2 regions of the Ruminococcus sp. AF17-12 genome follow, and region 2 is predicted to be linked to the other one. Evidence: riboswitches for the same ligand, from Rfam matches in the RefSeq annotation. Region 2 holds a riboswitch; the other holds the start of a gene.

Region 1 (12,520 bases), on a different contig from region 2:
AGCAGTCCGCGAAATCAAGGCAACATATCCGGAGCTTCAGGTAATCGCAGGTAATGTTGCAACAGGCGAAGCTACCAAGGCTCTGATCGAGGCTGGAGTAGATGCAGTTAAAGTTGGTATCGGACCGGGATCTATCTGTACAACACGTGTTGTTGCAGGTATTGGTGTTCCGCAGGTTACTGCAGTTATGGATTGTTATGAAGTGGCTAACAGCTACGGAATCCCGATCATTGCAGACGGCGGTATCAAATATTCCGGAGATATCACCAAGGCCATCGCAGCAGGTGCCAATGTCTGCATGATGGGAAGCATGTTCGCAGGATGCGATGAGAGCCCGGGAACATTCGAACTTTATCAGGGAAGAAAATATAAAGTGTATCGTGGAATGGGATCTATCGCAGCTATGGAGAATGGCAGCAAGGATCGTTATTTCCAGGAGAATGCAAAGAAGCTTGTGCCGGAGGGTGTTGAGGGTCGTGTTGCGTATAAAGGACATGTTGAGGATACCGTATTCCAGCTGATCGGTGGTTTAAGATCCGGTATGGGTTACTGTGGAGCAGAGAATATTGAGAAGCTTAAGACAACAGGCAGATTCATCAAGATTTCAGCTGCATCTCTTAAAGAGTCACATCCACATGACATCCACATCACAAAAGAGGCTCCAAACTACAGTGTAGATGAATAATAAAGGAAAAAAAGGTAAGACCGGTAAAAAGTCACCCAGGCCGTCCCATAGCGGGCGGCCTGTTTCCGTAAAGAAAACTTCCTCCGGGTCTTCCAGAAGAAAAAAGAAGTCTTTGAGAAAAAAGAACCCGATCAAGATCCTGCAGAGGATTGTGCTGATATGTATCATTGTGATCGTTGCTTTTGCTGCGTGTGCGTTAGGATACGCATTTTTTGAGATGCGCATGGAACAGAGTGAAACTCAGTCCGGACAGGAAGAGATATCCGGGAATGCCAGCGGAAATGGCGGACCGGAACAATGGCAGGCAGAAGGAGCACCTTTTATTGATGTGGAGCTTCTGACACCGAATTCCTATTCCAGACCACAGATTTCTATGGAACAGGTAAATTATATAGCCATTCATTATACGGCCAATCCGGGATCTACTGCCGTATCCAACCGGAATTATTTTGAAAATCTTGCGACAACGCAGGACAACAAAGTCAGCAGTCATTTTGTGGTAGGGTTGGAGGGAGAAGTGGTACAATGTATTCCCACTTCGGAAATATCCTATGCCACAAATTCCAGAAATGTAGATACCATATCCATTGAATGCTGCCATCCGGATGAAACAGGGCAGTTTAATACAGCAACCTATGATTCAGCGGTAAAGCTGACAGCGTGGCTTTGTACACGCTTTGGACTGACTTCGGATCAGGTGATCCGTCATTATGATGTCACAGGTAAAGACTGTCCGAAGTATTACGTGGAAAATCCCGATGCATGGATCCAGATGAAATCAGACATTGCAGCACAGATCCAGACAGATTATGCATTACGGGGGAAATAAAGTGTTACTGTTTATTTTGTGAGCAACAAGAAGTCTGGAAAAATAATTTCTGAAAATAGGGGCTTGAAAATTAAGAAGAAGTATTGTAGTATAACAGCAGAAGCTGCATGACTGGCGGAAAGTAGGATTACCTACAGGGAGTGCAGTGAAGTGAGAAGCCGACCGCCTGGGCAGCCTGATAAGGGGTGTCCAGGCGGTTTTTTGTTACCGTTCATATCCTGGGATAAGCCCCGGGCCTTACATTAGACAAGGAGGACTGTGAAAAATGACGACATTTTCACTTGAAAAAGAACTGAAAGAAAATTCCTATCCGGGAAGAGGAATTGTGATCGGACGTTCCGCTGACGGGAAACATGCAGTTACTGCATATTTTATTATGGGAAGAAGCGAGAACAGCAGAAACCGTATTTTTGTTGAGGATGGGGAAGGAATCCGTACACAGGCTTTTGATCCGTCCAAGCTTACAGACCCGAGCCTGATCATTTATGCACCGGTACGTGTCCTTGGAAATAAGACCATCGTAACAAACGGTGATCAGACAGATACGATCTATGAGGGAATGGACAGACAGCTCACCTTTGAACAGTCTCTCCGCAGCAGAGAGTTTGAGCCGGATGCGCCGAACTATACACCTCGTATTTCAGGCGTTCTTCATGTTGAAAACGGTAAATTCAATTATGCGATGTCTATTTTAAAGAGCAATAACGGAAATCCGGATTCCTGTCTTCGTTATACATTCGCCTATGAGAATGCGGCGGCAGGACAGGGACGTTTTATCCATACTTATAAATGCGATGGAAATCCACTTCCAAGTTTCGAGGGAGAGCCGAAGCTGGTAGAGATCCCAAACGATATTGATGAGTTTGCGGATCTCCTCTGGAAGAGCCTGAACCAGGATAATAAAGTTTCTCTCTTTGTTCGTTTTATTGACATTGAGACAGGAAATTATGAATCCAGGATTGTAAACAAGAATAAATAAGAAAATAGGGATATCACAGAGAACGGAGGAGCTTTTTCATGAAAGAATTACAGTTAAAATACGGATGTAACCCAAATCAGAAACCATCAAAGATCTATATGGCAGATGGAAGTGAGCTTCCGATCCAGGTACTCTCCGGAAGACCGGGATACATCAACTTCCTGGATGCCTTTAATGGCTGGCAGCTGGTACGTGACCTTAAGAAAGCAACCGGACTTCCGGCAGCAACTTCATTTAAGCATGTATCTCCGGCAGGTGCTTCCATCGGACTTCCGCTGAATGAGACACTGGCAAAGATCTACTGGGTAGGTGATATGGACTGGAAGAATTTTTCCCCGCTTGCATGTGCGTATGCAAGAGCAAGAGGTGCAGATCGTATGTCATCATTTGGTGATTTTATTTCTCTTTCTGATGTCTGCGACAAAGATACCGCAATGCTGATCAAGAGAGAGGTTTCTGATGGTGTGATCGCACCAGGATATACAGAGGAGGCTCTTGAAATTCTGAAGCAGAAGAAAAAAGGCAATTACAATGTGATCCAGATCGATGAAAACTATGTTCCGGAACCTTTGGAGCACAAACAGGTATTTGGAGTCACTTTTGAGCAGGGCCGCCAGGAGCTGGCAATTGATGATACGCTGATCTCCAATATTGTAACAGAGAATAAAGAGCTTACGGAAGAAGCCAAGAGAGATATGAAGGTTTCTCTGATCATCCTGAAATATACACAGTCCAATTCTGTATGCTTTGTTAAGGACGGACAGGCTATCGGCGTTGGTGCAGGACAGCAGTCCCGTGTACATTGTACACGCCTTGCAGGCCAGAAAGCAGATAACTGGTATCTCCGTCAGTGTCCGAAAGTACTGGAGCTTCCGTTTAAAGACACGATCACACGTGCGGAGAGAGATAATGCCATTGATGTTTACATTGGTGAGGAATATATGGATGTCCTTGCAGATGGTGCATGGGAAAAGACATTCACAGAGAAGCCGGAAGTGTTCACAAAAGAAGAGAAGAGAGCATGGCTGGATGGTCTTACCGGCGTGACACTGGGATCCGATGCATTCTTCCCGTTCAGTGATAATATCGAGCGCGCATATAAGAGCGGTGTAAAATATATTGCAGAGCCGGGTGGATCTGTACGTGATGACGCAGTTATCGATACATGTAATAAGTATGGAATGGTGATGGCATTTACAGGAATCCGCCTTTTCCACCACTAAAAGATATATATCATGACCATGATAAGCGGCTGAAATAAAAGATAAAAAATATAAAGTCCCGAATCTGAATTTCTGGAAAAAAGAAATCAGATTCGGGACTTTTTGATTGAAGAAGGATAGTTTTCAACAGGCTGTGAATATCCATATGATTGAAAGCAGGTATAAATCAGCAAAAAAAAAGAACTCTGAAAAACAGAGTTCTGAAGAGCGATAGACGGGGCTCGAACCCGCGGTCTCGACCTTGGCAAGGTCGCGCGTTACCAACTACGCCACTATCGCATATGCCTTATCGCCTCAAGCATTTCCCTCAGCGACAAGACATATATTAGCATAGATTTTATATTCTGTCAAATGTTTTTTGGAATTTTTTTGAAATTATATACAACATATAAAGTTTATTCCAGACATCTGAAACAGACCTTGTATATGAGAATATTTCGGTGGCTTATGAGTTATTGTCTAAGTGGTAATAGCGCAAAACATGATCCGGATAGTATTGGTCACCATAGTCCCATGGACCTGCAGGATCGTGAAGGGGATCATCTTCATCACGTTGTGTGTTGCCGCTTGCTATCTGGGCAAAGGCCTGGGCACTTTGGGCCGTCCACACAGTCTGATCGTTCTCCTCCAGATAAGCAAAATAGGAATCGGCTCCGAAATTATATGCCTGCAGAGCCAGACGGATTTTGGAAAGATCAGTCGGACCGGTACAGCCGGCTTTATCCAGAGCATATTTCAGTTCCTGGATGCCACAGGAAATAGAGTAAGAAGGATCTGTGATACCATTGGGCTGCTGAGGATATCTGGCATTGTAGGCTCCTTCTGAGGACTGCATGGGATCGGTACCCTGTCCGGAGCTTTCCTGCATCATCACAGCCAGGAGCAGGTCTACATAGTCGGACATATCATATTGTGCTGCTTCGCTGGAAACCTCATCGCGATAAGCTTCACAGGCTGCATTGATCTGATGGGTTTCCTCCTGCCTGCCGGAAAATCCGGGAAAACGCAGAAGGATACAGCCCACGATCAGCAGAAAAAGACATGTCAGAAAGATCTTTTGCCTGCGTACCTGCTGTACACGGAGTCTGTGGCGCTGTTTTTTAGTAAGGGTTGGTTTCTTGTGTTTTGTATTCATATATGTATTGTATCCGTTACGGATAGATTTGACCAGTTAAAAAATATGATCTTTTTGTTAAAAATTTCTGAAGACTGTCCTGTGAAATTGCAAAATATGATCTGATATGCTATGATAGTCGGGACAAACCGTAGAATGCCGGAAAAAAGGAGGCAAGATTTCATGCGAAAAAAGCTTCTGGCAGTTATTTTATGTGCTTCTATGCTTTTCCCTGCATCAGTATCTGCAGAGGTATTGGGATATGAAGCAACATTGGATACATATACACAGGAGAAAAAAACACCTCAGCAGTTTCAGATCGATGATGGGGCGGGAAATACAGTAAATGTTTTGGCGAAGAGTGATACGCTTTATGTTACAGCGAAAAATACGGAAATCCGGTCCAATCCGGGAGACAGTGGTACAGAGCTGCGTTCTGTGATCCTGGGAACGAAACTTGAAAGAGTTGCAGTCTGTGACAATGGCTGGAGCAAGGTGACCTTCCAAAAGAAAGGTGAGGACAAGATCATCGGTTATGTTTCGGACAGCGTGCTCAGTGATACAGAGATCGTAAATAAATTTACGGATACAGTTACAGCGGCACAGGACAGTGATATCCTGGATTATCCCGGCAAGAAAGACGGAGAGGTTGTAGGAGAGGTCCTTCAGGATGATGAGTTGAAAAGAACAGGTACGGTAGATGCTGATGCTATCTGGAGCAGGATCGTTTACACAGATGACAGTGGTTCAGATCACGTCGGATATATTCCGACCAGCTGTCTGGAAGGTTATCAGGCTACGGAAGTGGCCAAGGCAGAGCAGGAAAAGAACACAAAAGCAGGATCCCTTACCAAGAGTTCAGGGGAGGGGATTTTTGCGGATGCAGTGGATGGTGTAACTTCCACAGGTGGTTCCGGAAGTACCGCAGCTGGCGTACAGATCGGAACGCCGGTATCAGTATCTTCTGACGCGACACTGAAACCACTGGGAACATTCCGGATCACGCATTATTGTCCGTGCAGCATCTGCTGCGGACCATGGGCGAATGGAATTACTTCCACAGGAGTAACGGCCACTACCAACCGTACGATCGCAGTGGATCCGAGTCAGATCCCATACGGTTCCAAAGTAGTGATCAATGGCCAGGTTTATGTTGCAGAGGACTGTGGAGGAGCAATCCGGACCAATTGTATCGACGTATATGTGGCAACACATTCCGAAGCAGAGCAGAAGGGTGTGTTTTATACAGAAGTATATTTGCTTCAGTGATCAGAAAAAGACTGCTGTAGATTCCATTCCATAAGGGATTTGCAGCAGTTTTTTTGTATAAAAAAACTCTGACCAGCAGAGGCTATTCTGCGATCAGAGTAAAAAAATAATGCCCAGAGCCGGAATCGAACCAGCGACACGAGGATTTTCAGTCCTCTGCTCTACCAACTGAGCTATCTGGGCATGTCTCTTTCGAGTACTTTGTTACTTTAACACATTTATGTAGAGAATGCAAGGGAAAAATAAAAAAAACAGATGTTTTTCTGAAAAATCTGATTTTCAAAAAAACATCTGCAATATTATGGCTACAGATTTATCTGGCAGCAAGATAGATTTTTTCCATATCTTTCATGTTCAGCTGTTTGAACACACCGATGGTACGGGTGTCTTCAAAGCTGCATTTAAACGCCAGATCATGGATTTCTTTTTCTGTAAGATCAAGACCAAGCTCATGAAGGCTGGTAGGCATCTGGATGGAACGGAAATAATCTTCCATGGCTTCTATGCCGGCAAGAGCAGTTTTGTTGAAGTCGGTACTGCAGGGAATGTCAAAGATATTGACTGCAAACTGGGCAAAGCGTTCCGGATTTGCATCATAAACGTAACGTGCCCAGCTTCCCCACAAAGCGGCAAGACCGGCTCCGTGAGCCACATCGTAGGTGCCGCCCAGTTCATGCTCCAGCTGGTGACAGGCCCAGTCACCACCGCCGGTTCCGCAGCCGGTAAGTCCATTGTGGGAAAGGCTGCCGGCCCACATGATCTCTGCCCGTGCAGTATAATTATCCGCCTCCTTCATCAGGATCCGGGAGTTATAGATCACGGTCTGCATCAGAGATTCGCTGATACTGTCAGTGATCTCCATGGTTTCGATATTTACAAAGTACCGTTCCATAGTATGCATCAGGATATCCACACAGCCGCTTTCGGTTTGATATTGCGGCAGGGTATAGGTGAGGCGGGGATTTAAAATAGCAAAACGTGGGCGGCACAGATCGTTGCGGGCACTACTCCGTTTCAGCCAGCCCTCTTCATTGGTGATCACACAGGATCCGCTCATTTCATTTCCGGAAGCTGCGATCGTCAGGATAACGCCTACAGGAAGACAGGCTTTTGGGGTTTCGGTGCGGAGAAAAAAGTTCCATACATCTGTATCCGGATTGGCAAGTCCATAGCCGATGGCCTTACAGGAATCAATAACGCTGCCACCGCCAACAGCCAAAAGAAAATCAACCTGTTCTTTGCGGCAAAGCTCAATACCCTCACGTACCTTAGAGAGACGGGGATTGGGAACCACACCGCCAAGAGTGACATAGGAGATACCAGCTTCATCCAGAGAAGATCGGATCTCATCGATCAGACCGGAGCTTACTGCACTGTGGCTGCCATAATGGATCAGTACTTTGCTGCAGTTCTGCTCTTTTAGAACAGTGCCGATCTTAAGGTGTGTATCTTTCCCGAAAATAACCCGGGTAGGGGTAAAATATTCAAAATTTCTCATAGAGATTAGGCTCCTTTTTATGATCCCGCAGGGGTATCATCTTGGTTCATTTAATTGGTTTAAAGACGTTATAATAATAGCATAGAAGAGAAACAGACGCAAATAAAAGCTATTGAAAAAAGGTGTAATTTTTGGGGAATGTGGTATAATGACTTCTGTGAAGGAAAAGTGACCTGATCACAGAAACAGACCAATGCGAAGCGTATATTATAGAACAGATCCAAATGAAGAAGAAAGCAGGTGTCTGAAATGGAGAATATCATTATCATAGGAGCAGGTCCGGCCGGGATCTCGGCAGCACTTTATGCGGCAAGGGGAAATATGAATCCGCTGATTATAAATACAGGGATCGGTTCACTGGAAAAAGCAGAGAAGATCGAGAATTATTACGGACTGGAGCAGCCATTGTCCGGCAGAGAGCTTTTTGAAAGAGGTCTTGCCCAGGCAAGAGCACTTGGAGTACGGATCCTGGATGCCCAGGTTGTGGGAATGGGTGGTTTTGATACTTTTGAGGTGAAAACTACCGCAGGAGATTTTGAGGCACGCAGTGTGATCCTGGCAACCGGAAGCAGGAGAGCTTCTGCCAGGATTCCGGGAGTAAAGGAATTTGAGGGAAAAGGTGTCAGCTACTGCGCAGTATGTGACGCATTTTTTTACAGAGGAAAAGAAGTGGCAGTGCTTGGAAGCAGTGATTTTGCTCTTCATGAAGCAGAAGAACTTTCTCATACCGCTTCCCGTGTGACGATCTTTACAGATGGAAAGAAACCGGAATTTTCAAGAGAAAATCCGCTTCCGGTTAATACCATGAAGATCCAGGCAATCGAAGGGGATGAACGTGTTTCAGGCATCCGCCTGAAAAGTGATGTGTCCATGCAGGAGGCAGGTGCCGGAGAAGATTCTTTTGTGCCGGCAGAGGGAGTCTTTGTAGCGCTTGGTACAGCCGGAAGCTCGGAGATGGCCCGCCAGATCGGAGCGGAACTGAATGAAAAAGGAAATATCCGGGTCAATGAAGAGATGGAGACTACAGTTCCGGGGCTGTATGCAGCAGGTGATTGCACCGGTGGACTTCTCCAGGTGGCAAAAGCTGTTCATGACGGTGCCCAGGCAGGACTTTCCGCCTGTCGGTATGTGCGGAAGCTTTTGAAAGCGGAGGCATAAGCTGAAATTAAAAAAAACAAATACAGGATCAAGGAGGAATTTTATCATGGCAAAAGTTTTTACAACAGACAATTTTGAAACTGAGGTATTAAATGCAGAAAAGCCGGTACTGGTAGATTTTTGGGCAACCTGGTGCGGACCATGCAGACGTCAGGCTCCGGTCGTGGAAGAGCTTGCAGAAGCCGGATATGAGGTTGGCAAGGTTGACGTAGACAAAGAGCCATCACTGGCACAGCAGTACAAGATCATGAGTATCCCCACACTGCTGGTATTCAAAGAAGGAAAAGAGACCGCACGTTTTGTGGGACTGACATCAAAGACAGAGCTTGAGGCAGCGCTTCAGTAACCAAAACAGAAAACAGAAAAAACAGATACAGCTCTGGGAACCGAAACGGTTTCCGGAGCATTGTTGGTTTACTGAAAATTTTAGACAAGGGTAAATAAAAATATGGATGAGAAAATAATAAAAAAGAATGCAGTGCCTGTGATCGCGGCAATGATCACAGCGCTGGCCTTTTCTTTTACGGGCCTTCCAATGGATGGAAATACTTCTGTAGAAAAAATGAGCGATGTTTATAATGGATTGGGATGCACGAGCTTGCTTGCATGGATCCTGCTTCTTATTTTATACGTGAAAGGATGGGAGGGCTACCGGAAATACAGAAACTGGCAGGCACATGTTTTGGCAGTGATCTTTTCGGCGGGAATGCTTCTTGGAACTTCTTATTTTACAAATGGAAACTGGGATTTTCTGTTTGGCGCAAAGAAACAGATCCTGATCTCAGCCGGATGCTTTATAGGATTTTATATTATCTGTGATATGGGAATCACTTATTTCTGGAGGATTCCTGAGATGGAGTTTTTCCGAAAGGCCTGCGGGCGTATCCCGGCCAGAGAGGAAGAAGTAATGTGGTTCCGCCTGGCAAAGATATCTATGATCATTGGATGGACACCGTTTATCCTGGCGTTTCTCCCAGGCTCGATCCCGGCGGATGGATTTCGGCAGCTGGATGTATTTTTGGGAGCTATGCCGCTGGACAATCATCATCCATGGGTCCTGACGATGATCATGGGTGGACTGCTGACACTTGGAAAAACTATCTGGTGTTATAATTTTGGAGTATTTTTGATCGTCATTGTGTTTACTTCTGTGGAAATCTGGTGTTACAGTGCGGTAGTCCGCTATCTGTACAGATGGAAGGCTCCAAAATGGATACTTTTTGGTACTGTTCTGCTGTTTGCATTTGTTCCCATATTTGGAAGCTATGCCCAGGCAGTGATCAAAGATGGATTATATGCGGCAGTCATTACTTTGTATTTTGCAGTGTATATAGATATTTGTCATTCCTTTTCCAAGAGAAAGGCAGTATATTTATTTCTTCTGGGAATCAGTGTTTGTCTTACCCGAAATAATGGCATTCATCTGGTCCTGCCTTCTTTGATCCTTTTGTTTTTCTTCCTGGTAAAGGGAGCGAGGAAATATGCATTTATTGTGGCTGTCTGTGTTTTTGCCTGCTATCTGGGCGTAGAAAAGGGGGCAGCACCTGCCCTTGGCGTGGCACCTGGATCCCGATGTGAAATGCTTTCGGTACCGTTTCAGCAGACTGCCCGATATCTGAGAGAATATCCGGATGATGTAACCGCAAGTGAGAAGAAAGCGATCAACAGGATCCTGGATTATGATGTTCTTGCCGAGAAGTATAATCCGGAACTGTCGGATCCTGTGAAAATTACATTCAGGTTCAGAGATGATGATAATGATCCTAAATTGGATGGATACATGAACGATTATTTTAAAGCCTGGTTTGCCATGTTCCGTCGTCATCCGGGAGTATATGTCCAGGCGACATTGAATAACACCTATAGCTATAATGATCCGTTCCATATGGGAAGAGGACAGCAGGGCGTGTACCGGTTTTACATAGATAAACTGTATCAGAAAAAATCCGGGATCGATGTCAGCTATGTGGGCCCAAAAAAGATCCAGTATCTATTCAAGCTTTATGATGAATTATGGATGCGTGCACCTGGGCTGGGACTTATCTTAAGTGCAGGAACGTATACCTGGCTTACTCTGTTGCTGATGGGGTATCTTCTGGTGAAGAAACAATGGAAAAAACTCCTAATCTTTGCCATACCGGTGCTGAATATACTGATATGTCTTGTGTCTCCTGTAAATGGGATGATCCGTTATATGTGGCCGGTAATGACTATTATGCCGATGCTGTTCTGGTGGATCCTGCAGCCGGCACCTAAAACATCTTCAAATTAAAAAGTATTCATCATTTCATAAAGACGTCTTTTATCCAGAATGCGGATCGATCCCCGTGAGATCTGGATAGAGCCGTCTTTATTCATTTTTTTAAGGCTGCGGCTGACAGCTTCTCTGGCACTTCCGATGGAGCGGGCGATGGCTTCCTGTGTGAGAGCGAGCTCATCGGAACCGGTATCTGCAGCTTCATCCAGAAGAAAGGCTGCGATCCGCTGAGTCAGGGTCATAAAAAATGTCCGTTCGATTCCTGCGATCACATCTGAGAAATGTTCAGTTGTCCGTTTGTAGATGAAATTTTCCAGATAGATATTGTTTTTCATCAGCCGGGAAAAAGGAACTGCCGGAAGCAGAAGCAGATCACAGTCTGTTTCTGCATCGATCTGTACATCAAATGTAATGGCAGAAAGCATGCAGGAGGCGGAAAGAGTGCAGATGTCACTATCCCTTAAACGGTACAGGGTAGCCTCTTTTCCCTGAGCGGACAGTAGATAAACACGGAGAACTCCCTTCAGAAGAAAAAGAGTTCCCAGGCACTGGCGCTCTTCAGACTGTATGGCAGCACCTGCCGGGTAATGAAGCTCGCGAATGTTATCAAGAAGAAAATTCTGATCTTCTTCCGTCATATGTTCCCAGAAGGGAAACGCCTGAAAATAATTCAGACAGCTGTTTCGATCCATAAAAAGATTACTCCTTTATAAAAATATATAGTACTCATTTTAACGCTGTTTGGATGGAAATACAACAAAAACGGCATTTTTGCGGCAGGAGGGAAATCCCTGTTTGTTACTGTTCACTCCGTTCTCAGCAACACGCTTCGCAATGCACAGAATTTATGCTGATCGCATAAATTCGCGCGGTATGTCTCGGGTTTTCTGTGACCTTCGCTCACAAAAAACACCTCGCGGAATATTACCAGTGAACAGTAACCCCTGTTTTTCTATTTACATCCGGTGGCGGGAACGTTATAATCATAAAGCGAAAAGGATCAACAGAGAAATAATGAAAACTGCCGGGGAAAGAAATTATCCGACAGAAGTTAGGAGAATATAAAATTTGAAAATCTTACTTGCAGCATGCAATGCAAAATATATCCATTCCAATCTGGCGGTATATAACCTGAAATCCTGTTCCGGAGAATACAGCTCCAGGGTTGTGGTCAAAGAGTATACGATCAATCAGATCAGGGATGACATTTTAAAAGATATTTATCTGGAGCAGCCGGATGTGGTCTGCTTTTCCTGCTATATCTGGAATATTTCCTTTGTCAGGGAGCTGGTGCCGGATCTTAAGAAAATCCTTCCACAGGTGGAGTTTTGGGCAGGAGGCCCGGAGGTATCCTACGATGCGGTGGAATTTCTGAAAAAGAACCCTGCGTTTTTTGGAGTGATGGTGGGAGAAGGAGAGGAAACCTTCCATGAACTGGCAGGTTATTATATAGAAAGAAAACCGGAAACTTTGAGCGGGATCCGTGGAGTGGCTTTTCGTGATGAAAA
Region 2 (12,520 bases):
GGGTAATTTTGTCAGATCACAGATATAGAAAAAAACTGTCGGAAATAAGATCAGACATGCGGTAGTCATGAGAATGATCTTGCTTTGCATGCGGTAGCGTTTAAAGTTCAGTTTGTTTGTATAAATATCATCCCATGTGAGAAAACCGATTCCTCCTGTAATGATCAACAGCATAATTACCAGATTTATAAGTATATTTCCGGAATACCTAGTCAGCGATGGAAACATACTGGAATCTGTCCCCAGAATATCAAAGCCGGCATTACAAAAAGCAGAGATTGAATGAAAAACTGACATCCAGATTCCCTTTTTTCCATAATCTCCCATAAAAACCGGCAGCAGCAACACCGTCCCTGCAGCTTCGATCAAAAATGTTCCCCTCAAAATAAACCTTGTTAGTCTGACGATTCCTCCGACTTTTGGAGCTGAAATTGCATTCTGCATGGTGCTTCTTTGCATGAGGGATATTTTCTTTCCGGAAAGAAGGGAAACAGACGCAGCCACAGTCACTACTCCAAGCCCACCTATTTGTATGAGTGCAAGAATGATCGTCTGGCCTGCCAGGGACCAGTAGCTTCCAGTGTCCTTTACCACAAGACCTGTAACACATACCGCCGAAGTAGCTGTAAAAAGTGCCTCATGAAATGGTGTGATCACCTTCTCCGCAGAAGAAAATGGAAGCATCAGCAGAACGGTTCCCAAAAGGATCACTCCTGCAAACCCCATGATAATCAGCTGAAAAGATGTCATATGTTTTTTCTTATATGATTTTTCCGGCATAAATGATCAGAACTCCTTATCAATACTTTTAACAGTGCTATCCTCGTAATGCATTTTATTATATATAACTACTTTCAAAGATAGTATAAAAGTCTCTGCTTCCGTATTAAGATTTTATAAAGATATGATATTGAATTGAGAATTATTTTAACCGAATCAAGGAAATTACCTGCTTTGATGATCCTAAGCATTACCTTAATACTACAGTTTTTAATTGTAAACTCATTTTATATTTGCAGTTGACATTCAATATTTCTATGTGATAAAGTGATACCCGTACAAAAAAACTCAAAAGGAAGGTATTGACATGAACACTGCATCATGCGAAAAAGAAGCTCCATCGCTTTCCAGAGATGAAGCCATTGCAATTTTAGATACTCCGGACGAAGAACTTGAGGCACTGATCGACCGCGCCAGCAGTTTACGTTACAAATATAAGGGAAACCGGGTAAGCATCCACATCCTTACCAATGCCCGCAGTGGTAACTGTTCCCAGGATTGTGCCTACTGTGCCCAGTCATGTCGTTCCACTGCCGATATTGATAAATACAAATGGGTAGATGAAGACAAATTATATCAGGACAATGATTTCGTAAATGATTATCATTTATCCAGACATTGTATCGGACTGAGTGGTATGAAATTTACAGATAAAGAGATCGAGGAGCTAGCCCGCAGGATCCGCAAAATGAAAGAACACGGAACTCATCTCTGCTGCTCCATAGGCTTTCTCACAGAGCACCAGGCAAAAATGCTCAAAGAGGCTGGTCTTGACCGGATCAACCATAACCTGAACAGCAGCCGTTCCTTTTATCATAATATCTGCAGTACACATACCTTTGACCAGCGTGTCCGGAATATCCATATGCTTCAGGGACTTGGTTTCGAGATCTGCAGCGGCGGTATCATTGGCATGGGTGAAAGTAAGGAAGACGTTGTTGACATGCTTCTGGAATTACGTGAGATCCAGCCGGAAGCACTGCCGATCAACTTTCTTCTTCCGATCAAGGGAACTCCTCTCGGAAATGCAGATATTTCCCAGCTGACAACAGAATACTGTATGAAGGTCCTCTGCCTGGCAAGACTTCTTGTGCCTAAAGCAGATATCCGATGTGCTGCCGGAAGAGAAGTTTATTTTAAAGGCGAAGAAAAAAAACTGCTCAGTGTTGTAGACTCTATTTTTGCTTCCGGTTATCTTACAGAAGGTGGCCAGGGAATCGAAGACACTCTCAAAACCATTACGGATGCAGGATTCACCTATGAGATTGAATCTGCGTAAGCATCCTTCTGTACATATGACCTGTCATACACACTTACAGCATTTCATTGCTTACCCGAACCAGTAAATATATTACCTTTTTCAAAGGAGGCTCTTTCAATATGAACCAGACAAATACTGTCTCTGCACCACGTACAAAAACCTACGAGATCACCATGACCGCTCTTATGGCAGCTGTCACTTGTATTCTTGCGCCGCTGTCCATTCCGATCGGTCCGGTTCCGATCTCATTTACCAATCTTGCCATTTATCTGTCCCTGTATCTTCTCGGATGGAAAAAAGGAACCATCAGCTATCTGATCTATCTTCTGCTTGGACTTGTAGGTCTTCCGGTATTTTCCGGATTTACCGGCGGCCCTGCAAAGCTGGCCGGTCCTACAGGCGGATACATCATCGGCTTTATCGTTATGGCTGTTATTGCCGGACTGGTAATTGACAACTGCCATAAGCCTCTGATCCAGCTCGTTGGTATGATCGCAGGAACAATTGTATGCTATCTTTTCGGAACTGTATGGTTCTGCATCGTTGCAGATTCCACTTTCAAAGCAGCTCTTGGAATCTGTGTAATTCCGTTTATCCCGGCAGATCTCATAAAAATGATCATCGCCATGATCATCGGACCAATGATAAAGAAACGAATCCGATAAGCTGAAACTCTGATACTCCCAAAAAAGGCAGCAGGAAATGTTGGAAATTTCCTGCTGCCTCTTTATCGCGTTTCATTTTTCTTATCTGAGTTTTTTCTTCAGTTCCTGGATCAGTTCAAAATAATCTCTGTGCTTCATCTCCGGGAAAGCCTTAATGATTCTTCCCTGGCCGAATACCGTATGGTTTGTGATAGAGCTTGACAGCTCATCAAACTGTGCCTGAAGCTCCGCTTTCTTCATTCGAAGCATTTCGGCAGATTTTTCTCTCTGAGCCACAGTCGCATCTCTGAGCTCTGCCTTAGCAAGAGCAACCTGAACCTTTCCCTCTCCCACCTTCTGTGCTGTATCAATGGTAGTTGTTGCCAGAGTATCACTGAGCTTATCACTCACGATCCGCAGATCCGCACGTACCTTATCCAGTCGAGTAAGCTTTTTATTCAGTCCGCGGATCACCGCCACTGTTACAATAAGATCAGCCAGATACACCGCATACAGAATTGCCATAACAACCCATTCCAGTGTGGAAGGTGTATGAGAAGCCTGACGCTCCACATACTTCTGAAAAACCTTTACGACCATCACAATGGCAAGTCCCCATATCAGGGAAAACTCAAGACAGATATAGCCGTGAAAATTCAGCGGCTTATTAGAATAATCCCACCATCTTGCATGGAAGCATACATCCAGAAGCCATCCGGCAACCAGCTCTACCGCAGTTGCAAGAACGATTCCAAACAGAAAGATCATTCCCTCACTCATCTGATGTCCGCCGCTCTGAAGCGTATTAAGCAATGCAAACACGGAAAGTACACCAAATCCGTACACCGGGCATACCGGACCGTTGAGAAATCCCCGGTTTATAACCTTTCCTAAGGTTACTGCATGGAAGATAACTTCAACGACCCATCCTCCAAAAGAATAAAACAAAAAATACAGACATATCTGAAAATACGTCATCCCGCAAATCATCCTGTACTCCTCCTTTACAGCTGTCAAGATTCCGGCAGCTATTTCAGGGGTCAGTACCATCACCTCTGCCGGGGTGATTCTGATTATATCATATCACCCCTCTCATTTACATCCCTTTATCCGGTCATTCTTCCGAAACAATTTCTTTTTTCACACGGGTAAAGTACAGAAAGAATCCGATGTTCAGAATGATTCCCACTGTGGTAGATACCGGTGCTGCAAGACCGATCTTTGTCAGGCTGGCATCCGGCTGGATACTCATAAAGTACGCCATTGGAAGTCGTACCAGAAGCGTCTGGATCAGGCCCTGGACCATAACCCATATGGTCTGGTTGTTTCCGTTGAAATAGCCTATCATACTGAACAGAACAGCCGTTACCAGTGTCTCCGGAGCAAACCCCTTCAGATAATCAAAGCCCTTTTGGATAACGCCGGCATCTATTGAAAAGAATCCTGCCAGCACATCACCCTTCAGCAGGATCAGGATAAATACCAGGCATCCCACAGACAGGCCAACTCCAATTCCCGTAAGCATGGATTTTCTCGCACGTTTCGGCTTTCCTGCTCCTACGTTCTGTGAAACAAAGGAGGCCATGGACTGCATCAGGGAGCTTGGAACCAGCATGGCAAAGTTTACGATCTTACATGCAACTCCGTAACCGGAGGATGCTTCCAGACCCAGGCGATTGACAAATGCGCACAAGGCCAGAAATGAAATCTGTGTCAGGAATTCCTGAAGTGCCAGCGGCAGTCCGATCTTAAGAAAACGTCTGCACTGAGGATTCAGCCGGAAATCTTTTTTTGTAATGGTAAACGGAAGCTTCTTCTTTATCAGCAGAACTACTGCAAATACAACACTTAAGGCCTGAGCAGAAACCGTAGCAATAGCTGCTCCTGCTGCATCCATATGTAAGCCGGCTACCAGTACCAGGTCTCCGATCACATTTACAATACATGCCACCAGCACAAACAGCAGCGGAGATTTACTGTCACCAAGGCCACGGAAAATAGCAGACAGTAGGTTATACGCGACAATAAAGAAAATTCCGCTGCCACAGATCCGTACATAAGATGCAGTCAGCGCTACCGCTTCTTCCGGTGCCTGCATCAGCATGGAAATCGGATGTGCAAAGCCTACCATAACAATAAACAGCACGATAGAGATCATGGTAAAGACGATTGCAGCCCCACCGATAACGGAGCCGATCTGCTCCGGTCTTTTTTCTCCAAGATAACGTGCGATCAGAACTGTGATACCCATAGCAAACTGGATCACTACAAAGGTAACCAGATTCAGTACCTGACTTCCGGTGGAAACCGCTGACAGTCCGGATGTGGAACCGAATCTTCCAACTACAAGAAGATCGACCGCACCATAGGCAGCCTGCAGGATCAGCGCACCGAGTACCGGCATCATAAATGCAACCAGCTTCTTCAGGATATTTCCCTGGGTAAAATCTGCCTTATCATTTGTCATAATGTTCCCTCCTGTCACACATGATCTGATAAAATTTCCCGATGGTCCGGATCATATTGTCTGCTTCTTCTTCGGAAATCTCTGAAAGATAGGGCGCCAGACTGCTGAAATAATCCTGATCATACTTCCTGGAAAGCCTCTCTCCTTTTTCTGTTATGGAAATGTAAGTAACGCGCCCGTCATCCGGAGACGTAAGCTTCTGAAGATATCCCTTTGCCTCCATTTCTTTCACTGTTCTGGTAACACCCGGACGCGGAAGGTTCATGGCATCACTGATATCAGAGAGCCGGATATCCTTTTTTTCCCGCTGCAGAGAATGGATCACATCCAGATACTGTATGTAGGATGGCATCACCCCCTGAGGCAGTGGCGGAAGCATATCCCGGATCCGCTTTGCCTGATAAAACGCATCAAACATCCGCTTGATCTTTTCATTTGTCATAAAAAAACTCCTTGTATAATTATCTTTGTTAATTACCATTGATAATTATATAAGGAATTTATGGTTTGTCAAGCATGTTTTATTTTTCTGTTACAGAGTAGCTTTCTATTACAGAGTAACTTTCTATTAATCTATGCTTCTAATGCCTCTTTCAGAGAAGCTTCAAAGATCTCAAGTCCTTTCTCCATCTGCTCATCGGTCATGGTAAGCGGTGCAAGGTTCAGATATCTGGCCTGTGCCATCACACGCTCTCGGCTTAAATGTTCTGCATCCAGAATAGAGGAAGACAGCTGCTCTGCGGCGTTTCTGTCCTTTTCCTCCAGCACGAGTTTCCGGCTGTTGTTGGTGACACTGGGATTTGTCAGAACTACGAATTCTCCTCCATGGATATAGTTATTCAATCCTGTATTCACTTTTGATGCACTGCAGGCAGTCTGCAAAATAGCCCCATCGTACAGACTACTCCAGACCGTTTTCCCCTGCTTTCAGCTTCAGAACTTCTGTAAGCTCCGGGATCTGCATCATATTTCTACAATTCATAAAACACTACTCCTCCCACTGATACTGCTTCATATCTACACATCCATTTGCCTTAAACTCCACACCCTCGTCTTCCAGAAGCATCTTCTGCTCTCTCCAGCCTGGTGCAGTACGCCCTGCATGGTTCACAACTCTGTGGCAGGGATACTTCCCGTAAAATTCTGCCATACCTAAGACTTTTCCTACAAGACGTGAATTTTTATCCCGCCCGATCAGCCGTGCGATCTGTCCGTAGGAGGCCACTTTTCCCTCCGGTATCTCTTCCACCACGGACAGTATCTCGTAGATTAAATCTTCATCCAGTATTTTTCCCATAATTATTCCTCCGAAATCCTGCTGGCAATTTTCATAGCATGCTTTCATAAATAAAATATCTGTCTTTTCGTGGACGCCTGCACCAGACCGTCCTCTCAGCCTGAGTTTTACAGTGCAGTTCCTTTCTTTGGAATAAACAAACAACTCATATCTGTATGTTCCAGCTTAAGAAGTGAAATTTTTTTGTCTATTCCTCCGGCGTATCCTGTCAGACTTCCATTTGTTCCTACGACTCGATGGCAGGGAATGATAATGGAAATTTCATTATGTCCAACCGCACCGCCTACTGCCTGGGCGGACATATGGGAAGTGTTTTTCATCTCTGCCATTCTGCGCGCAATTTCTCCATATGTGATCGTCTGTCCGTAGGGGATCTCCAGTAAAATCTGCCACACTGCCTTTCTGAATATTGAACCGTTCGGATGAAGTGGTGGAGTAAAGTTCGGTTCTTCACCGGAGAAATATACATCCAGCCATCTTTTTGCTTCTGTGAGAATTTCCGTCTCCTGTTGGATATGGTCATTGGGAAGTGTATTTGCAAAATATTTCTGTCCTTCAAACCACAGACCGGTAAGTCCTATTTCATCTGCGGCAAGTAAAATATCTCCGATTAGCGATTTATATTTGCATGTGTATACCATATTTCCCCCCCCCACATTCATTTATCTCTACAATATTTTCTATAGCATTCCTCTTAATTAACACAAATGTCACATGCGCGTCCCCTCTGCGATTTCCTCGACATTGTGAGTTTTATCCCAACAAGCAGCAGGAGATTGCTGATATTCTTGACAATTTATAATATTATACCATTTTTGTTTTGAACATGCTATAATGCTGTTGCTGCCGAACCTCCAGCTGAAAGGATGTAAAGTCCTATGACAAGTTCTATAATTACTTTCTTTGTTTCTGTTATGGCAACTGTGGCTAGGCTGGACAGAAACGACAGGCAGTAACAGCCTAAAGGATTAAACCACCTTACATAAACGGAACAAAAACCCCCGGAAGTCTCGACCACTTCCGGGGGTTTTCGTATCAAATTCGTATCACGGGATCGTCAAACCCAGTGTTTTTTCTGCTTTTAAAAGTTTTTCAATACTCTCTCCACAACAATATAAAAAGCGGCAGAGCCTCTATTTTTGCAGGCTCTACCGCTTTTTATCTGAATTCCCCTCAAAAAATCTCTATACTTTATATCAGAACAGTCCTGTGATCTTACCGCTCTCGTCTACGTCGATCTTGGTTGCTGCCGGTACTTTCGGAAGACCTGGCATGGTCATGATCTCACCTGTCAGTGCAACAATAAATCCTGCACCTGCGGAAATCTTAAGATTTCTTACTGTTACCTCGAAATCTGTCGGAGCACCAAGCTTTGTCTGGTCGTCTGTTAAGCTGTACTGGGTCTTAGCCACACAGATCGGGCAGTTGCCAAATCCAAGTGCCTCCAGCTGTTTCGCCTGCTTCTGGGCATTTGCTGTAAGAACCACTTTCTTTCCACCATAAACCTTCTGTACGATCTGGTTCAGTTTGTCCTCGATGGAGCCTTCCAGTTCATAAGCATATGTGAAATCATTCGGCTCTTCAACAAGACGGATCACTTCCTCAGCAAGCTTGATTCCGCCTTCGCCACCTTTTGCCCATACCTCGGAAAGTGCTACGTTTACGCCAAGCTCCTTGCATTTTGCTTCCACAAAATCAAGCTCTGCCTTGGTATCGGTCGGGAATGCGTTAATAGCTACCACACATGGAAGCTTGTATACATTTTTGATATTGCTTACATGCTTCAGAAGGTTCGGGATACCCTTTTCAAGAGCCTCAAGGTTCTCATTGTTAAGATCTGCTTTTGCAACGCCACCATTATATTTCAGAGCACGTACGGTTGCTACGATAACAACGGCACTTGGTGTAAGACCTGCCATACGGCACTTGATATCCAGGAATTTCTCAGCTCCAAGATCAGCACCGAATCCAGCCTCTGTGATGGCATAATCAGCAAGCTTCATAGCCATCTTTGTAGCGGTTACGGAGTTACATCCGTGAGCGATATTTGCGAATGGTCCGCCATGAACGATCGCCGGAACATGCTCCAGTGTCTGAACAAGGTTTGGTTTCAGGGCATCCTTCAGAAGTGCTGTCATAGCACCCTCTGCGTGGAGGTCTCCTGCTGTTACCGGTTTCTGCTCAGCAACCTTACCGTAAGTATATCCGATGATGATTCTGGAAAGTCTCTCTTTCAGATCTTTGATATCACTTGCCAGACAGAGAACTGCCATAATCTCAGATGCTACAGTGATGTCATATCCGTCTTCACGCGGCATACCGTTTGTTCTTCCGCCAAGTCCGTCTACTACATTACGAAGCTGACGGTCGTTCATGTCCACGCATCGTCTCCAGGTGATCTTTCTCGGGTCGATGTTCAGTTCATTACCCTGGAAAATATGGTTGTCGATCATTGCTGCAAGAAGGTTGTTTGCCGCACCGATTGCATGGAAATCACCGGTAAAATGAAGGTTGATATCCTCCATCGGAACTACCTGTGCATAGCCGCCGCCTGCCGCACCACCTTTGACACCAAATACCGGTCCCAGGGATGGCTCACGAAGAGCTACCATAACATTTTTTCCAAGTCTCTGCATTCCATCTGCAAGACCTACGGTTGTCGTAGTTTTTCCCTCACCTGCCGGTGTCGGGTTGATGGCTGTTACCAGGATCAGCTTTCCGTCTTTTTTGTCTGTTTCTTTCAGAAGATTATAGTCGATCTTTGCTTTGTATTTACCATACTGCTCCAGATATTTGTCATCAATACCTGCTTTCTCTGCAATCTTGGTAATTGGCTCCATTGTGCACTCCTGTGCAATCTCGATGTCACTTTTAAATCCCATAATGTTCTCCTTTCTCCGCTGCAACCGTCTGCATCTTTTATCCCATAAAAAAGAGCAGTATCTGAAGTTTTTCAAATACTGCCCAGACGGTCGACTCATCGAATCTCCGGCTCCCTCGTGGTTATCCCACAACTCCGTCAGTCACCGAAGACTTTATTAATTTGATGATTGAATACTAACATATTTATTAGTACTTGTCAAGAAATTATCAAATTATTTTTTCACTTTTAAAGTGAGCTAAGTCTAATTTTCTGAATCATTTCCGTTCTATGTATTAGTTTTCTCTCCAACATTCGTACATATCTTTTTTCATCAAATCCTCTGTTATTTAATCGTATCTTGTACTGGTCATCCGTTAATGCGACTGTCCAGACGCCATAAACATATTACCACACTTATGAAATCAAATCTGCAAATCCTGTAGATACCAGGAATAATATCAGCATTACAACCGGCACTACATAACGGATCATAAAGCGATATAACCCTGCCCGTTTGAAGTGTTCCCCATTTCGTTCCACTTCTCCTATGATCCAGTCAGGGCCGATCACCCAGCCGATCAGAATGCTTGTCAAAAGTGAGATAAACGGCATCAGAAAACTGTTGCTGATATAATCCATCACATCCAGAAGCTGTCCAACGGAACCATTTGGCAGTTTAAGTTCAAAATACAGTTTGTTATAACCAAGGCAGATCAGTACTGCTGTAACAAGAGAATAAATTCCGACAGCACCACACATTTTCTTACGTGGTTTATGATAAAGTTCCATGCAGTTTGCAACCAGTGTCTCCATGACAGACACGCAGGAAGTCAGTGCCGCAAATCCCATCATCAGGAAAAATGCAATTGCCACCGGACGGCCAAATACTCCCATGGCATCAAAAACCTTTGGCAGTGAGATAAATATCAGGCTTGGGCCGGAAGCCATTCCATCCTTTCCGAGAAATACAAAAACAGCCGGTATGATCATCATTCCTGCAAGAAACGCAACGCCGGTATCAAAGATCTCAATCTGATTTGTTGCTTTATTTAAATTAACTTCATTTTTCACATAAGAACCATATGTGATCATGATTCCCATAGATACACTTAAGGAAAAGAATAACTGGCTCATCGCATCCAGAAGGATCTCCAGAAAGCGTTTTACCGTCAATCCATGAAAATCCGGTTTGAGGTAAACAGCCAGCCCCTGCATACCGGTGCGGACAGTTCCATCCGTATCAGTATGGGACAGTGTCAGTGAAAAAATGGCAATGATCACGATCAGAAGAATCAGCCCCGGCATAATGATCCTGGAAAACTTTTCGATTCCCTTTTCCACACCACGAAATACGATCCAGGCAGTCAATGCCAGAAAGATCAGCATAAATACAACAGGTGCAATATCTGATGTAATAAATGATGTAAAGTATACATCTGAAGCCGCATCTTTCCCTTCAGAAATAATATAAGTAAAAAAATATTTTACAATCCATCCACCGATAACAGAATAATAGGTCATGATCAATGCCGGAACCATAAACGTTAAATGTCCTAAAAATTTCCACTTTGGATCAAGAGATTCAAAAGCCCTCAATGCATTTTTCTTTGTCTTTCTCCCAAGTGCTACATCCGTTGTCAACAGTACAAATCCAAAAGTCAGTACCAGTACCAGATAAACCAGCAGGAAAAGTCCTCCGCCATCTTTGGCACAGAGATATGGAAATCTCCAGATATTTCCAACTCCTACTGCACTTCCGGCTGCCGCCAGGACAAAGCCTATTGAGCCGGAAAAGCTACTTCCTTTTTCTTTCATTTCAATTTCCCCTCTTCAAGTATATATTTGATATAGGCTGAAACCTTCAGCCTAACAGCCATATCTTACCTTAAATAAAGATAAGTGCAAATGGCAGAAGTTTCTTTTTACGAAATTTTATTTCAAAAAAGTTTCTTACTACTTTACAAAATACCGGTTTTTCCGATATAATCGTATACAATAAAAATTAATAAGAAAAATAGATAGTATGAGGAAACAAAATGAGTAATTTTACCTGTTATGTAGGTGAACAAATAAGAAAATACCGAAGAGCCGGAAAGATGACTCTGCAGGATTTGGCAGATGCCATCCATAAAAGTCGAGCTACCGTATGCAAATATGAAAATGGAGATATCTCCGTTGATATCGAAACTTTATATGAGATCAGCCAGATTCTCCAGGTATCTATGTCCCAGCTTACCACTGGTCTTCCTGAAACAGCCAGTAAACCGTCCAATGCACCGGGAAAAGGACAAAAAAGCCCATTTTTTCAGGCACAGCGGCTATATTTTTACTTTTACGATGGACGCTATCAGCGTACGAAGGATGGCGTCATCGATATTTATGAAAAAAAAGGCGAATCCGGAAAATACGAAGCAACCTTAACGATCTGTTCTGTTTCTGCCAACGGAAGAAGCAGTGAGATTTTTTACACCGGAAAAGTTCTTTACAGTGATATGCTGATCCGTTTTTCCTTTGTAAATCAGTATAACCCACTGGAAGAAGATCTCCTGTACATTTTTAATCCTCTGGAGCTTCGAGATTTTACAACAGGACTTTTGTGTGGGATTTCCAGTGCGGATCTGATGCCCTGCGCATTCAAATGTGTGATCACTTTAAAACCACAGGAGCTTACCGAAGCGTTCCGCCACCAGCTGCTTTTTACAAAAAAAGATCTGAAGCGCTGGGAACAGCTGAATATGTTACTGATAGATAATATGGAAAAGTAGTTTTCTGCAAAAAACGGTACACCTTATATTTTATAAGCTGTACCGTTTTCGTATTTTTCTGTATCAGGGTTTGCCTGCAAACCCACACCGGATCGCCTGTGTCGGACATATCTTTTTACATCTTCCACATCGGATACATTCTGTACTGTTTGGATTTTCCGTCGGATCGACCTCCATCTGGCAGATATTCCTGCATTTTCCGCAGTGAACACATTTTTCTTTATCTACTCTGTAACGAAAAACGGAAACTTTATTAAATACCGAATAAAAAGCTCCCAGCGGACAGATATACTTACAGAATGGCCGGTATATCATAATTGATAAGATAATGGTGATCACCAGGATTGTATTTTTCCACATGTACAGCCAGCCTACTGCACTTCGCATGGATTTGTTCAGCAGCACCAGAGGGATACCTCCTTCCAGTGTTCCTGCCGGGCAGA

What was found. A riboswitch is a leader RNA that binds a small molecule or an ion and turns the genes downstream of it on or off. The one in region 2 is predicted to bind ZMP and ZTP.
Region 1: another riboswitch for ZMP and ZTP. It lies ahead of DWW77_RS15165 (IMP cyclohydrolase); the one in region 2 lies ahead of DWW77_RS07350 (formate--tetrahydrofolate ligase).

The regions. Positions count from the first base shown of each region.
Region 1 is NZ_QUGY01000016.1:22,195-34,714, reverse strand. It holds gene guaB (IMP dehydrogenase) at 1-685, shown strand, start outside; gene DWW77_RS15170 (peptidoglycan recognition protein family protein) at 798-1,514, shown strand; ZMP/ZTP riboswitch at 1,612-1,693, shown strand; gene DWW77_RS15165 (IMP cyclohydrolase) at 1,780-2,493, shown strand; gene DWW77_RS15160 (phosphoribosylaminoimidazolecarboxamide formyltransferase) at 2,532-3,716, shown strand; tRNA gene DWW77_RS15155 (tRNA-Gly) at 3,923-3,995, opposite strand; gene DWW77_RS15150 (lysozyme family protein) at 4,162-4,851, opposite strand; gene DWW77_RS15145 (3D domain-containing protein) at 5,014-6,099, shown strand; tRNA gene DWW77_RS15140 (tRNA-Phe) at 6,210-6,282, opposite strand; gene DWW77_RS15135 (iron-containing alcohol dehydrogenase) at 6,413-7,597, opposite strand; gene DWW77_RS15130 (NAD(P)/FAD-dependent oxidoreductase) at 7,847-8,755, shown strand; gene trxA (thioredoxin) at 8,799-9,101, shown strand; gene DWW77_RS15120 (DUF6020 family protein) at 9,204-11,027, shown strand; gene DWW77_RS15115 (Crp/Fnr family transcriptional regulator) at 11,024-11,704, opposite strand; gene DWW77_RS15110 (B12-binding domain-containing radical SAM protein) at 12,081-12,520, shown strand, end outside.
Region 2 is NZ_QUGY01000005.1:159,645-172,164, forward strand. It holds gene DWW77_RS07305 (TrkH family potassium uptake protein) at 1-780, opposite strand, end outside; gene bioB (biotin synthase BioB) at 1,088-2,059, shown strand; gene DWW77_RS07315 (biotin transporter BioY) at 2,161-2,706, shown strand; gene DWW77_RS07320 (putative ABC transporter permease) at 2,788-3,675, opposite strand; gene DWW77_RS07325 (MATE family efflux transporter) at 3,800-5,152, opposite strand; gene DWW77_RS07330 (MarR family winged helix-turn-helix transcriptional regulator) at 5,142-5,594, opposite strand; gene DWW77_RS07335 (hypothetical protein) at 5,726-5,995, opposite strand; gene DWW77_RS07340 (MGMT family protein) at 6,141-6,449, opposite strand; gene DWW77_RS07345 (methylated-DNA--[protein]-cysteine S-methyltransferase) at 6,557-7,090, opposite strand; gene DWW77_RS07350 (formate--tetrahydrofolate ligase) at 7,646-9,331, opposite strand; ZMP/ZTP riboswitch at 9,405-9,486, opposite strand; gene DWW77_RS07355 (sodium-dependent transporter) at 9,727-11,127, opposite strand; gene DWW77_RS07360 (helix-turn-helix domain-containing protein) at 11,349-12,077, shown strand; gene DWW77_RS07365 (4Fe-4S binding protein) at 12,141-12,520, opposite strand, start outside.